3 regions of the Kurthia sp. 11kri321 genome follow, and region 1 is predicted to be linked to each of the others. Evidence: riboswitches for the same ligand, from Rfam matches in the RefSeq annotation. Region 1 holds a riboswitch; each other region holds the start of a gene.
The links. Region 1 has a riboswitch for thiamine pyrophosphate ahead of ASO14_RS07800 (ABC transporter ATP-binding protein). Riboswitches for the same ligand answer to the same signal wherever they lie in the genome.
Positions count from the first base shown of each region.

Region 1 (4,659 bases):
TTTTATAAAAAGTATGCGACGATAGAGGTGAAGGGGTGAAAATATGACGATGGAAGAACTGATTGAGGCATATGCAGATTATTGTTATCGTGTCGCTTTTATTTATGTAAAAGACCACGGGGCAGCAGAAGAAATTGTACAAGATGTTCTACTCGCACATTATCGAAATGAACATGCTTTTGAACAACGTGCCTCTTTAAGAACGTATTTAGCCAAAATAACCGTACATAAAAGTCAAGATTATTTACGAAAGAAGAAAGGGAAGTGGCGCTTCTTTTTTACAAAAGAGAAGGAAGTCGACATAGGCGATTCGACGATTAACCCAGCGAATCTTTATGGAAGAAAAGAAAGAAATGGAGAAGTAGTAGATGCTGTTTTACAACTGGATGAAAAGTATCGTGCCATTATTTTATTTCATTATTTTGAGGAATATACGCTTGCAGAAATTAGTGAGATTTTATCGATTCCACTGAACACTGTAAAAACGCGTCACCAGCGTGCGAAACAACAACTCAAACAATCGTTAAAGGAGGTTTATTTTGATGAAGAATTTTAAACAATCATTTCAACGAGAGATGAATCAATATAAAATGTCAGAACAGGCAAAAGAGCGAATGATTCAAAAAGGAAAAAAAGAGAGAAGAAAAGTCATCTATAAACCCCTCCTATTAACTGCTTGTATGATGGTCGTATTCGCTGGCATTCTTCTTATGATTTTCCAACAACAAACGACACGCGTTGGACAAGCAGAAGATGGGATTCAGTCGATTCGAATTGATACAGAAGCGCGTTATGAAGAAGACGGAACAACATTAACGAATCAATGGTTTTCAAGCGAGCGAGAACTATCTTCTTCTAAATTTGAAGCATTTCAAAAAAAATTAAATGCGAGTCCTGTTATAAAAAAAGAAATAGAACCACCTTCTTTATACTATGTTGTCGAAGTAACGAAAGAGAACAACGAAGTCGAAACCTTTTTACTATTTTCGAATGACGAAGATACACAGTATTATGTAAAAGAACTTGATACAGATAAGATTTATAAATGGGCTGACAGTGTAGAGGAAACGGAACTCTTTTTCAAATTAAAACCAAGTGTTATGGAGATAGCACTCATCGCATTTATTTTATGTATACCCACTTTATTTTCAACATTATTCATTGAAAAAGAGAAGAAAGAACCCTATGAATATCAAAATAAAGTGAAAAATATTTTCGGGAAAATAGCATTCGTTACGACTATGCTTTTTGCATGGTACGTCATTTGGAAAACCAGAAATATTTTTTATGGTTTATTAATCTTTACATTTGCATCAATTATCGGTTCATTCAATAAAAACCATATTCGAATGAGCCGTCCAAATGCGATGAAGTTATTAGAAGGAACGAAGGATATACTGAGTTACACATATGCCTTTACAATATTTATTTTTATACTGTACCGTAATCAAAACGCTCTATACGTAGGAATTGCCTTTATTGTTTTAAGCTTTATTTTATGGTTTGTCATGAAAAATCGTGAAGAAGTAACGTGTCCACATTGCGACGAAGTGCTCGACTATCGGACGACGTGGAAACTTCAGTGGGGTATGAAGAAATATCAAGCATGTGGACATTGTGCACAACCGATTTATTTAAATAAAAGGCGCATTGATCTACAAGGCTTCCTGCTAAGTCTTGTGTTAGGCGCATTGTCAATCGGAGCGAATCTATATGGAATTCACATAGCGTATATTATTGGTGTCATCATCGTGTATGTTCTTTACTTTATATTATTTTCACCGCTCTTTATTCGTGTCGACAAAGAGGATAAACCACTTTGGTGATGAAAATAAAACCAACTATTGCATAAATTACTAGGGAGTGCTATACTCACCTTAACAAAATCATAGTGTGCTAGGAGTGCTGGTGTTGCCAGCTGAGATGGAGCCGTAAGCTCTGGATTCTTTCAACCTGATCTAGTTCATACTAGCGTAGGGAAGCCGTTTCGACCGAAAAAACAATTTCAGGTCCCTGTTTCGATACGTGTATGGAGACAGGGGCTTTTTCTAATTTCATAATGCTTCACCACTAGGGGTGCCGTTTTTACGTGCTGAGAGAGGTTTCGACACCTTAACCCTTATTACCTGATCTAGTTCGGACTAGCGTAGGGAAGTGGCATGCGATGATTCTGTCATTTGCAGCCATTTCGATTCTTTGTCGAGATGGCTTTTTTTATAGAGGAGGAAGATCATTGGAGAGTTTAGCTTTACAAGATGTCTGTTTTCGTTACGAAGAACAACCCATTTTAGACCATGTTCATTTTTCCATTCAAGAAGGTGAATTCGTTTCGTTAATTGGTCCAAGTGGTTGCGGAAAAAGTACGATTTTTCGTCTCATTACAGGTCTATCTCAGGCACAATCGGGACAAGTGACCGTAGCGAAACAACCGGTAGGCTATATGCCACAGCAAGATTTACTGCTTCCTTGGCGAACGGTATTACAAAATACATTGTTGCCATTAGAATGTCAGCGAATACCGAAAAAGAGAGCAGAAGAACAGAGTAAGGCGTTACTCGAGGAATTTGGTCTAGGAGCTTACATGCATAAAAAACCAAAAGACTTATCGGGTGGCATGCGCCAACGTGTTGCCTTCATTCGTGCATTGAATGCTTCACAAGATGTACTGTTACTCGATGAACCATTTAGTGCACTTGATGCACTGACGAAGATGGAGTTACAAGATTGGTTATACATACAAGCGAAGAAATGGCGTAAAACCATTTTATTTATTACGCATGATGTGGATGAAGCGCTCTATTTATCAGATCGTATTCTAACTGTACAGCAGACACCAATTCATACGCTACACGAAACGATTGTCCCAATGGAACATAAAAGACAGCGTTCAGATTTAGCAAGTAAGGAGGTGCAAGACGTGAAGCAACAACTGATTTACATGTTGCAACAAGGACGTCAGCAATTATGAGAAAAAATGCACCTGCGATTTACGTGAGTGTGGGACTGCTACTCATTTGGGAAGTATTTGCGCGCTGGCTAAATGAGATGTACATCTTACCGTCTCCAACAGCCATCTTACAAAAGATGTGGGATTTTAGAGAAGCTCTATTTACCGTCCATTTACCTGCAACACTACAAGTACTTTGGATTGGTTTACTAATTTCAATTATTTTAGGCATTGGCCTCGCGATTATGATGCACCTCAGTCATTGGTCGGAGCGCGCATTCTATCCGCTACTCGTCGCGTCACAGACGATTCCCATTACAGCACTCGCGCCCATTTTTGTTTTATGGTTCGGTTACACGATTTGGAGTAAAGTGCTTGTGACTGTCCTCATTGCGTTTTTCCCGATTGCGATGAGTATGTTTGATGGACTGCGTAGTACAAAGCGTGAACTAGAAGAACTCATGCGAACGTACGGGGCGACAAAATGGCAAATTTTTTGGAAGCTACAACTTCCGTCAGCGCTACCACAGCTATTCTCTGCTTTTAAAATCGCTGTACCGCTCAGTATTATCGGCGCAGCTGTTGGGGAGTGGCTCGGAGCACAGGCAGGTCTCGGTTACTTCAGTAAACGAATGATGACACAGTTAGACGGAGCAGGTGTATTTGCGCCTATCGTTCTATTATCTACGATGGCGATCATTGCTGTCTTCATCATTCGAATCATTGAAAAAAAATATATCGTTTGGAGGAAAGATTAATGCGTTTGATGAAATTTTTTGTACTATGTAGTTTGTTAGTTGTCGTATTAGCAGGTTGTTCAAGTAAAGCAAAAGATGGTAAAGAATTAAAAGAAGTGACAGTTATGCTCGATTGGTATCCGAATGCGATTCATAGCTTTCTCTATGTAGCGATGGAAAAAGGTTATTTTAAAGAAAAAGGACTTGATGTCAAACTACAATATCCATCGAATCCAACAGACCCACTGACTTTAACAGCTGCTGGAAAATCAACCATTGGTATTTACTATCAGCAAGATGTCATTATGGCACGTGCGAATGAAGGAGTTCCAATTCAGTCGATTGGTACGATTGTCCAATCACCACTTAGTCAATTGATGTCACTAAAAGAATCGAATATTCAACGACCACGCGATTTAGAAGGAAAAACAGTTGGTTATGGCGGTACACCATTAAGTGAAGCGACAATTAAAGCGATGGTAAAAGAAGATGGGGGCGACCCGAATCAAGTGAAGTTAGTCGACGTAGGCTTTGAATTAGTATCCGCACTCATTACGAAAAAAGTGGATGTTTTAGCAGGTGGTCTAATTAACCATGAGCTACCTGTCATGGAGGAAAAGGGCTATCCGATTTCAACAATGGACCCATCGGAATTCGGTGTACCAAAGAGTCATGAAATTGTCTTCGTAGCAAGTGACCGTACGATTGCGAAAGACGAAGCAACATTAAAAGCATTTTTAGAAGCAGCGAAACAAGGGTTTGATTATACGAAGAAGAATCCAGATGAATCGCTTGCTATTCTATTAGATCATCAAGAGAAAGACCAATTCCCACTGACGAAAAGTATCGAGGAAAAAAGCTTGAAGATTGTAACAGATAAGATGGAGACGAAGGAAGAGCCGTTCTTATCGGATAATCCAGCCAGCTGGGAAAAGCAAAATGAGTGGCTCGTTCAACAAAAAATTGCCGATAAAA
Region 1 is NZ_CP013217.1:1,509,226-1,513,884, reverse strand. Features, by position in the region: gene ASO14_RS07810 (RNA polymerase sigma factor) at 44-556, shown strand; gene ASO14_RS07805 (hypothetical protein) at 543-1,826, shown strand; TPP riboswitch at 1,889-1,997, shown strand; TPP riboswitch at 2,063-2,170, shown strand; gene ASO14_RS07800 (ABC transporter ATP-binding protein) at 2,192-2,968, shown strand; gene ASO14_RS07795 (ABC transporter permease) at 2,965-3,705, shown strand; gene ASO14_RS07790 (ABC transporter substrate-binding protein) at 3,705-4,659, shown strand, end outside.

Region 2 (4,659 bases), 140 kb from region 1:
GCTCGTAAACTAATGCGCCTGCATCTGTTAGTACGCTTTTTCGTTGGGAACGATCAATTAAAGTCGTATTCAATTCTGTTTCAAGTAGCTTCACAACTTTACTGAGAGTTGGTTGTGTTACATGTAGTGAAGCAGCAGCTTTTGTAAAGCTTTGTTGTCTTGCTACTTCTGTAAAATAAATTAATTGTCTAACGTCCATATGTAAGCCTCCAAATGCATTAGAATACATTTATTGTAACATTTTGTATAGAAAAAATAATGAAATGCTCTAAATCTTCTGTAAAAATATTTTATTTAAGCCTTTTGTATGAAAAAGAAACAGACTGAGACATAAGTGTAAAAAACACCATCCTACATGAGCATAAGAAAAACTGGAATCACACTGTGGCGTGGTTCCAGTTTTTTATTGTAAACGCTGAGAAGGGGCTGAAATGTTTTGTCCTATTCTGTTTACTAAGTATTAAAGTTGTTGTAAAAAGCGTTCATTTTCTTTACGAAAAGCCTGTGTCGCTTCACCAGGATTTTCTGCTTTTGAAATGGAAGAAATAATCGATACACCATCAGCGCCAGCTTGACGTAAATCGTAAACATGCTCGGGTTGAATACCACCGATTGCGACAATCGGCAGGGTAGGAATAGATTGTGCGGCTTCTGTTAAAAATGTTGTACCAGCAGGCTTTTTTGCATCTTTTTTGGATTGTGTTGAAAAAATAGGGCCGATTCCAATATAGTCAGCACCGTCCTGTATTGCTTGTTGTAATTCGTCTTGTGTATGAACGGACACACCGAGTATTTTATGTGGTAGTTGTTCACGTACTTTCTTTGCATCGACATCATCTTGTCCAACATGAATCCCGTCTGCATTGAGTCTGATTGCCAATTCAACATCATCATTTACGATAAAAGGAACATCATAACGTTTACAAAGAGTTTGGCAGTCTTTTGCAAATTGAACATAAGCGTCACCTGTTAAACACTGTTCACCTTTTTCTCGCCACTGAAATAAAGTAATCCCATTTTGTAATGCAGCTTCTAATACAAAGAGTGGATCACCTACAACGTCTTGACTTCCCATAATAAAATACGTTTCAAGTAATTGTTTATTCAATTATCTCGACCTCCACTTTTGCTTTTGTGTTATAAGCGAAATGATTCGTCGGACCATGGCCATGCCCAATACCTAAACCATGTGAAATAGCCGCATGGATAAATCGCTTCGCTTCAATAAGTGCTTCTTTCATTGGTAGACCTTTTGCTAAGAAGGCAGTTAGTGCTGCTGAATACGTACAGCCTGTACCATGAGTATCCTTCGTTTGAACACGCGGGGCAGAAATGGTTAATTTATCACCGTTTTTAAAGAAAATATGGTCAATCGCAGCTTGTTGTTCAGGTGCAAAATGTCCACCTTTCATCACGATGACTTCAGGTCCCATAGCGAGTAATTTTTTAGCTACCTGTTCAACATCATCATAAGTTTGAATTTTCATGCCTGTCAGTGCCTCTGCTTCTGGAATATTCGGTGTGAGAACAGTCGCTAGTGGGAATAGGTGAGTAATCATCGCATCAACTGCTTCTTGTTGCAGTAGTGTGGCACCACCTTTTGCAATCATGACAGGGTCAACAGTAATAGGTGCTTGTACATTCTCTAGTTGTTTTGAAACAGCTTCAATAATAGATGCTGAAAAAAGCATCCCCGTTTTTAGTGCATTCACATTAAAATCGCTTTGAATCGACTGTAATTGTTCCACAATGAAATCTTCGGGTAACGCATAAACAGCTTGTACGCCATACGTATTTTGTGCAGTAACAGCTGTTAAAACAGATGTACCGAATGTTTTCAATTCTTGAAATGTTTTTAAATCAGCTTGAATACCGGCACCGCCACCTGAATCAGATCCGGCAATCGTCAGTGTAATCGGTAACATTATTTAATCCCTCCAAAACTCATTTGTTGTAGTTGGTTTAGGATGTGCATTTGAAAATCGCCAATACCATTGCTGTGATGATGTGCAGTTTCTGCGACTTGTTTATAGTCTTTGTGAATTGTGATAACACTTTGTAGTGCGTCTGTATGTGATGCGATTGAAGCAGCTGTTAGGGCAGATAATAAGCAACCAGCTCCTGTAATTTGTTCCATCCATGCATGTCCGCCGTTTATTATGTGAACCGTCGTGCCATCTGTGATTAAATCTTCTACACCACTTACAGCAACAATCGTTTTGTAGCGTGTTGCGACTTGTTTAGCTGCTTCTTCAATTTCAAAAGATACCTCACCTGCATCGACACCACGAGAGGTGACTTTAATTTCCGCAAGAGCCGCTAACTCACCAGCATTACAGCGAATGGCTGTAAATTGCACATGTTGTAATAGTTGTTCGACTGTTTGTTTACGATATTTAGAAGCACCGATGCCTACAGGATCTAAAACGACTGGAATCCCTTTTTTATTTGCAGCTTGTCCAGCTAATATCATCGCATCGACTGTGCGTGTATTTAACGTACCGATATTAATTAATAATCCATTTGCGATTTGAACAATATCATGCATTTCTTGTATTTCATCCGCCATGATGGGCGATGCACCTACTGCTAAAAGTCCGTTTGCAGTAAAGTTTGTTACGACATAATTCGTAATACAGTGAACAATTGGTTTCGTTGAATGAATTGATTGGATACTCATTTTTAGTTACCTCCATTGATGAATGAAAAGCAAATTCATGAAGCTTCTCATACTCAGTTTCACTAAATTAGAGGACGGGTTTCTGCTTTTTCACTATAAAAATAAAAAAGCTGCTCAACGAATTAATCGTAGAACAGCATTACATGCGAAAAACAGCTGCTCCCTACGCCAGTATTAACTGACAGGTTCAAAGGGTCAGGTTTTACCTTCTCAACTCCTAAGAGTCCCCCCGCAAATCTAGTATGGTTAGAGCATACCATATTTAGACCATTTTGCAAGGTTCCGCTTTAGTAAAAATAGGTTGTCTTGTATAATGAGAACAAGTATGGAGGGAAATTGTGTGAAAAATCTATCGTGGTATATTTCTTTAGGGATTAGTTTTTTAGGTTTCATGGTCATCAATTATTATTTTACGTTGGACCCTACTGAAAAAGTTGGAAACTTAAACCCTGCTTTCTTTTTAATTGTTTTATTAGTGCCTTTCCTGTGTGTCAGTCTGTTTATTACGTGGAGCGTTGGCGTATCTTTTTTTGAAACAGCAACAAAAGGAAAGCTAGCATCAGCAATTCTTATTATTGTCGTGATTTTTATTTTAGCAGGCGGTACAGAATATCAATATGTAACAAGTCAAATTGAAGTTTTTGGCGGAACATGGAATGATTCGAAATCGATTATTTACGGTCGTTCACCGTTTAATAGTTATACAAATGATTGGTATTTTAATGAATCTGTCTTTTTAATCATTCATACAATTGCTTTTTCGTTAGGAAGTTTATTCCGGAGTAAAGTGACAGATTAAATAACAAAAAGACTTGGGCTCAGTGCCTAAGTCTTTTTTGTATGCTTAAATATGTTCTGCAATTGCGTCACGAATATCTTGTAGCCATTTTAAGTTTTCGTTAAATTGTCGATTTGCATGTCGGATAATTAATTGAATATGATCAACATCTTTTACAGAAGGATGTGAACCAGCTTCAATAATCGAATCGATTCGCTTACTCTCACGCTCGATTGCCTGATCTAATAGACCAATTACACGTTTTAAATCAACATACTTTAAAAATAAAATAGGAATATAGAGACTTTGTACATCTGCTAAATTAATCGAGTCGAATGTTTTATAAATGAGTTCTACCATATACGCACGTCCAGCATCTGTAATGGCATAAACGGATTTTTCAGGACGATTTTCTGTATGAATGACTTCGATTTTTTTAATATATCCTTTTTTTTCTAACGAGTCGAAATGATAATAAAGTTTTCCATCACTTAATTTAAAACTTGGATCAATATCAACAATATTTGTGAAGAGCTTTTTGATAAAGTAGGGATGGTAATTATTTTCAGATAAAATCCCTAAAATAAAAAGTTGAATTAACATCACTTGATGCCTCCAATAAATGAAATTTACGTCGTTATTCTAATAGTACACGATATTGTAAAAGGAAACTACAGAAAACAAGATGTTTCTAGCTTGAAACAGTATTTTGTTATATGATAGACAGAGAATTAAGGAGTTGAACGCGTGTGTCAAAATGGTATTCTATTATACCGAAACATCCCATTCAAAGTATTTTAGCATGGGTATTTATTTGCTTTATTCCATTTTATTCAGTATTTAAAAATCAAGATCATACGACGCAAAGTATTGCAGCAGCCATTCTGATTACATATCTGATTTGTGTGTATTTAGATTTCAAACTACCAAGTGGTTTGACGTATATGTGGCTATCATTTGAGATGATTATAAATGCCGTTATGTCGATTTTATATGGCTATTTTTATTTTTCTATTTTTACGTCATTTTTAATTGGACGTATTCGTAGTAAAGTCGGCTTTTATATTATGTATGGCTTACACATTGCGGCAACAGTTGGTGCGATTATTGGTGGCTTTTTCATTGAAACGGCTATTTATATTCAGCAAATTCCATTTATGGTTGTCATCGTGTTCGGTACGATTTTAGCACCATTCTATTT
Region 2 is NZ_CP013217.1:1,372,239-1,376,897, forward strand. Features, by position in the region: gene ASO14_RS07065 (LysR family transcriptional regulator) at 1-199, opposite strand, end outside; gene thiE (thiamine phosphate synthase) at 461-1,108, opposite strand; gene thiD (bifunctional hydroxymethylpyrimidine kinase/phosphomethylpyrimidine kinase) at 1,101-1,925, opposite strand; gene thiM (hydroxyethylthiazole kinase) at 1,925-2,680, opposite strand; TPP riboswitch at 2,824-2,921, opposite strand; gene ASO14_RS07085 (hypothetical protein) at 3,021-3,479, shown strand; gene ASO14_RS07090 (PadR family transcriptional regulator) at 3,525-4,061, opposite strand; gene ASO14_RS07095 (sensor histidine kinase) at 4,208-4,659, shown strand, end outside.
Region 2: linked by a shared signal. The riboswitch ahead of thiM (hydroxyethylthiazole kinase) and the one ahead of ASO14_RS07800 (ABC transporter ATP-binding protein) in region 1 are both predicted to bind thiamine pyrophosphate.

Region 3 (4,659 bases), 790 kb from region 1:
TAATTACCTCTGCCTTTTCTTGTGAGGTCATTAAATCAGAAAATAGAATTTGCAATTTATGCGTAGAAGGTAATTGTTCTACTAAATCGTCATCCACAAGTAATGCATCTACTTGTGCATCTTGAATTTGATAAGCAAGTTCTGCTTCTGTTAATCGTAAGTTTAATAACACCATCTCGATACGCAATTGCATACATGCAAAAATCGTACGAATAAGATGCGGTGTTGACCGCCCAAAAATGGCAACGCGTTGTCCTTCATGTAAACCGGCAGCTTTTATAGCACCAGCATAATATTTTGATTGTTCGGATAGCTGTTCATACGTCCATTTCTCATCTTGAAAAGTTAATGCTACACGATGAGGTGTTAATGACGTGCGTTGCTCAATCCAGTTTGGTATCATTTTTTTCATCCCTAACTCTATTGTTTTCATCCTTTCTTATTCTAATACGAAACATGTGAAATACAAAACGGAAACCCCTCAAATCGAAAGGTTTCCGTTCGTATATTATTTTGTTTTATTTAATTCAACTGCGATTTGAGCACCGACATGCGCATTGTGTTTTACTAATGCAATGTTAGCTACTAGGCTCTTACCTTCTGTTAACTCTTTTACTTTACCTAATAAGAATGGCGTAACTGATTTACCTTGAATATTATTTTCTTCTGCTTCTTTTAATGCTTCATGAATAATATTTGTAATGAAGTCATGGTCTAATGCATCTTCTTCTGGGATTGGGTTAGCGATTACTGCGCCACCAGCCATATTTAAATTCCATTTTGTACGTAAAGTTGCTGCAACTTCTGCAGGTGTATCTTGACGGAAGTTTACATCAAATCCTGATTTACGTGTGAAGAATGCTGGTAATTCGTCTGTACCATATCCAATAACAGGCACACCTTTTGTTTCTAAGAATTCAAGTGTTAAACCAATATCTAAAATTGATTTTGCACCTGCACATACAACACCTACTTTAGAAGTTGCTAATTCTTCTAAGTCAGCTGAAATATCCATTGTTGTTTCTGCGCCGCGGTGAACGCCACCAATACCACCTGTTACGAATAACTCGATTCCTGCTAATTCAGCTGCAATCATTGTCGCTGCTACTGTTGTCGCACCGATTTTTTTCGTTGCGATTAAGTATGGAATATCACGACGAGAAGCTTTTGCTACATTATCCGCATTACCGAACATTTCTAATTCTTCATCTGATAAACCGATTTTGATTTTACCGTCGATGATTGCGATTGTTGCTGGAACTGCGCCATGTTCACGAATGATTTGTTCTACTTCACGTGCTGTTTGTACATTTTGTGGGTATGGCATACCGTGTGAGATAATTGTTGATTCTAATGCAACGATAGCTTTACCAGCGTCCATTCCTTCTTGTACTTCTTTTGATAATTCGATGTATTGTTTCATAATTAATCCTCCAGTTCTTGTTCTAACGATTGTTTTGTTAATTCAGGACGTACAGTAAACTTAGATTCAAGCGTATTTTTCGCATTGATTAATCCTGCTTGAATCGTCTGTTCAAATGTGTACTTCTCTAACCAAGCATGTACAACTGCTGAGACGAATGCATCTCCTGCGCCTGTAACATCCTCAATTTGATTTGCTGCTCGTGCTTCAAAATGTGTTGGCATCAAGTTCTTGTTTGCAGCATAAACTCCCTTTGCGCCAGCCGTAATTACGACATTTTCTACGCCCATCTGAGCGATTTCTTGAATTGCTTGTAAATAATCTGCTTCTGATGTAATCGTACGATTTGTTAATGTTTCGGCTTCATCTGTATTACAGATGAACCATGTAACGCCTTCTAATGTTGTTGGCATACGGTTCATCTTTGGAGAAGATACCGGCACAATAATAAGAGGTACTTCTCTCGTTACTGCAAATTGTTGAATATAATCAACTGTTTCTTTCGGACAATTCAAATCAACTATAATTGCCGGAGCAGTCGATAAAACATGTTCATGCTTCATTAGAATTTGTGGTGTTAATGCATCATAGACGTCCATATTCGCTGTTGCCATAACCAACTCGCCTTGTTCATCCATAATGGCTGTGTAAGAACCTGTTGAACATTGTTCCAACTGCTCGACTTCTTCTAAATGAATGAAAGCATTCGAAGCTGCAACAATTGCTTGCCAATCAGAATCTTTTCCAGCAGTCGTCAGTAAACTCACTTGATGTCCAAGCCTTCCCAAGTTTTCAGCAATATTTCGCGCTACGCCACCTACACTTTCTGTAGATGTTACAGGATTTGATGTCCCCATCTGAACCTGTCCCTTCAAATGAAGTTTTCGGTCCATATTGGCTCCACCAATACATATAATTTTGTTTTCTTTTGGCAATACGTATGCTCTCCCTATAATCTTACCCTTTTTCACTAACCCCGATATTAAGTTAGCTAGAGCCGGTCTCGACATTTCTAATTTTTCAGCCATCTCTTGTTGCTGCATAAACGGGTTTTCCTTAATGAGTTGAATCAGTGCTTGTTCTCTCTCCGTCAATGTCATCACCCTAAGTTTTATTTGTTTACATCATAAACAAAATTAAGTCTCGTGTCAAATGTTTATAAAAACAAACTTTTGTTTAAAATCAATATAAATAATAAACAAATTTGACAATATAAACCTTATAAGTTAGTATTCAATGTAACTTAATAGGTCTACACTAGGGGTGTTATTTAACTGAGATGAGTCCTACTCAAACCCTTTGAACCTGAACTAGTTAATACTAGCGTAGGAAAGTGTCAATTCTATACATACTGAAAAAAGTCTGTACTTTTTTGTTATGCAATGATTTGTTATACACAACTTTCCTACGAAGGTTGTGTATTTTTTATTTAAGTTGAAATAAATAAGAGGAGTTGTTTTAAATGAAAAAAACAGTAGTAGTTACAGGCGGAAGTAGAGGGTTAGGTGCAGTTATTGTCAAAACACTTGCACAACAAGATTTTCAAGTTGTCATTAATTATTATCAAAGTAAAGAAGCTGCTGAAAAATTAGTAGCTGAAATTGGTGGAGACAAAGCGATTGCTATTCAAGCTGATGTAACGAATCGGAAAGAAGTCGATCAATTAATGAACATGGCAACAGAACACTTTGGTCAAATAGACGCTGTTGTAAATAATGCATTAATCGACTTTAAATTCGATCCGATTAAACAAAAATCTTTTAAAGACCTTTCTTGGGATGATTATCAAAAACAGCTGGATGGTACGTTAAAAGCTGCATTCAATACAAGCCAGAGTGTGATTCCACAGTTTATTGAAAGAAAAAACGGTAGCATTATTAGCATTGGTACTAATTTATTTCAAAACCCTGTCGTGCCTTATCATGAATATACAACTGCTAAAGCAGCTTTGATTGGTTTCACACGTAATCTCGCTTCAGAATTAGGCGTCTATGGCATCCGAGCAAATGTTGTTTCAGGAGGTCTTTTAAAAACAACAGATGCCAGTGCTGTTACAACACCTGAAGTATTCGATTTAATCTCTCAATCTACACCTTTAAGAAAAGTAACCACGCCACAAGATGTTGCGAATATGGTAGCTTATCTATGTTCCGAAAAAGCACATGGAATTACAGGACAAAACTTTACAGTAGATGGTGGTTTAACAATGAACTAATCACTATCCAAATAAATTGAGGTGTAAATCATGTTAAAAACTACAAAAAAACAGTTACATATAGGTGTTTTACTATATGGTTGTGGTCATCATCAAGCAGCTTGGCTAATGGACAATTCACGCATTGAGGATATTGGAAGTATCTCTTATTATCAAGAATTAGCTCAACTAGCGGAAAAAGGATTATTGGACGCTGTATTTTTTGCAGATCATCATGCTTTTCCAGCAAATGATGCACAAGTCATGCCTGCATTTTGGTTTGATCCGCTAATTAATTTAACAGCTATTTCTCAAGTAACGCATCATATTGGTTTAGTTGCCACTATTTCAAGTACTTTTTCTAATCCCTATACAGTTTCTAGACAGCTATTAAGTTTAGATCATCTCACTAAAGGGCGCGTAGGTTGGAATCTTGTTACATCAATGAGTGATAATGAAGCTCGTAATCACAGTATGGAAGCATTACCTCTCCATAATCAACGATATGAAAAAGCTGAAGAATTTTCGATACTTATGGATCAACTATTTTTATCTTGGGATGCTTGTGATTTTGTCCATAATCGTGAAGAAAATAAAATTATCAATGCTTCAAATATTCACTCTTTTAATCACAGTGGTCATTATTTTCAAGTTGCAGGTCCTTCTACTGTACCAAAAAGTCCACAAGGTGCACCGGTCAAAATGCAAGCAGGTGCTTCAAAACAGGGCGTTGCTTTAGCTGCTAATCATGCTGAAGTAGTCTATTCAGTCTCTTGGAACCTCAAGCAAGCTAAAAATTTTCGACATAAATTAAATGACGCAATTGAAAAATCATCTAAACCTAAGAAACATATTAAAATTTTACCTGGATTAGTAACATATGTAGGTCATACACATGAAGAAGCTTTAGCTAAAAAAGAAGCATTGGACCAAGCTCTCCCAATTGAAGTTGCTTTAAAACAATTAAGCTCATTTATTCAGCAAGACTGTTTAAATTGGAATATTGATGAAAAGGTCCCTCCATTACCTTCTGTAGAAGCAT
Region 3 is NZ_CP013217.1:721,996-726,654, reverse strand. Features, by position in the region: gene ASO14_RS03840 (o-succinylbenzoate--CoA ligase) at 1-412, opposite strand, end outside; gene ASO14_RS03835 (pseudouridine-5'-phosphate glycosidase) at 509-1,423, opposite strand; gene ASO14_RS03830 (PfkB family carbohydrate kinase) at 1,426-2,523, opposite strand; TPP riboswitch at 2,673-2,772, shown strand; gene ASO14_RS03825 (3-oxoacyl-ACP reductase) at 2,886-3,638, shown strand; gene ASO14_RS03820 (NtaA/DmoA family FMN-dependent monooxygenase) at 3,669-4,659, shown strand, end outside.
Region 3: linked by a shared signal. The riboswitch ahead of ASO14_RS03825 (3-oxoacyl-ACP reductase) and the one ahead of ASO14_RS07800 (ABC transporter ATP-binding protein) in region 1 are both predicted to bind thiamine pyrophosphate.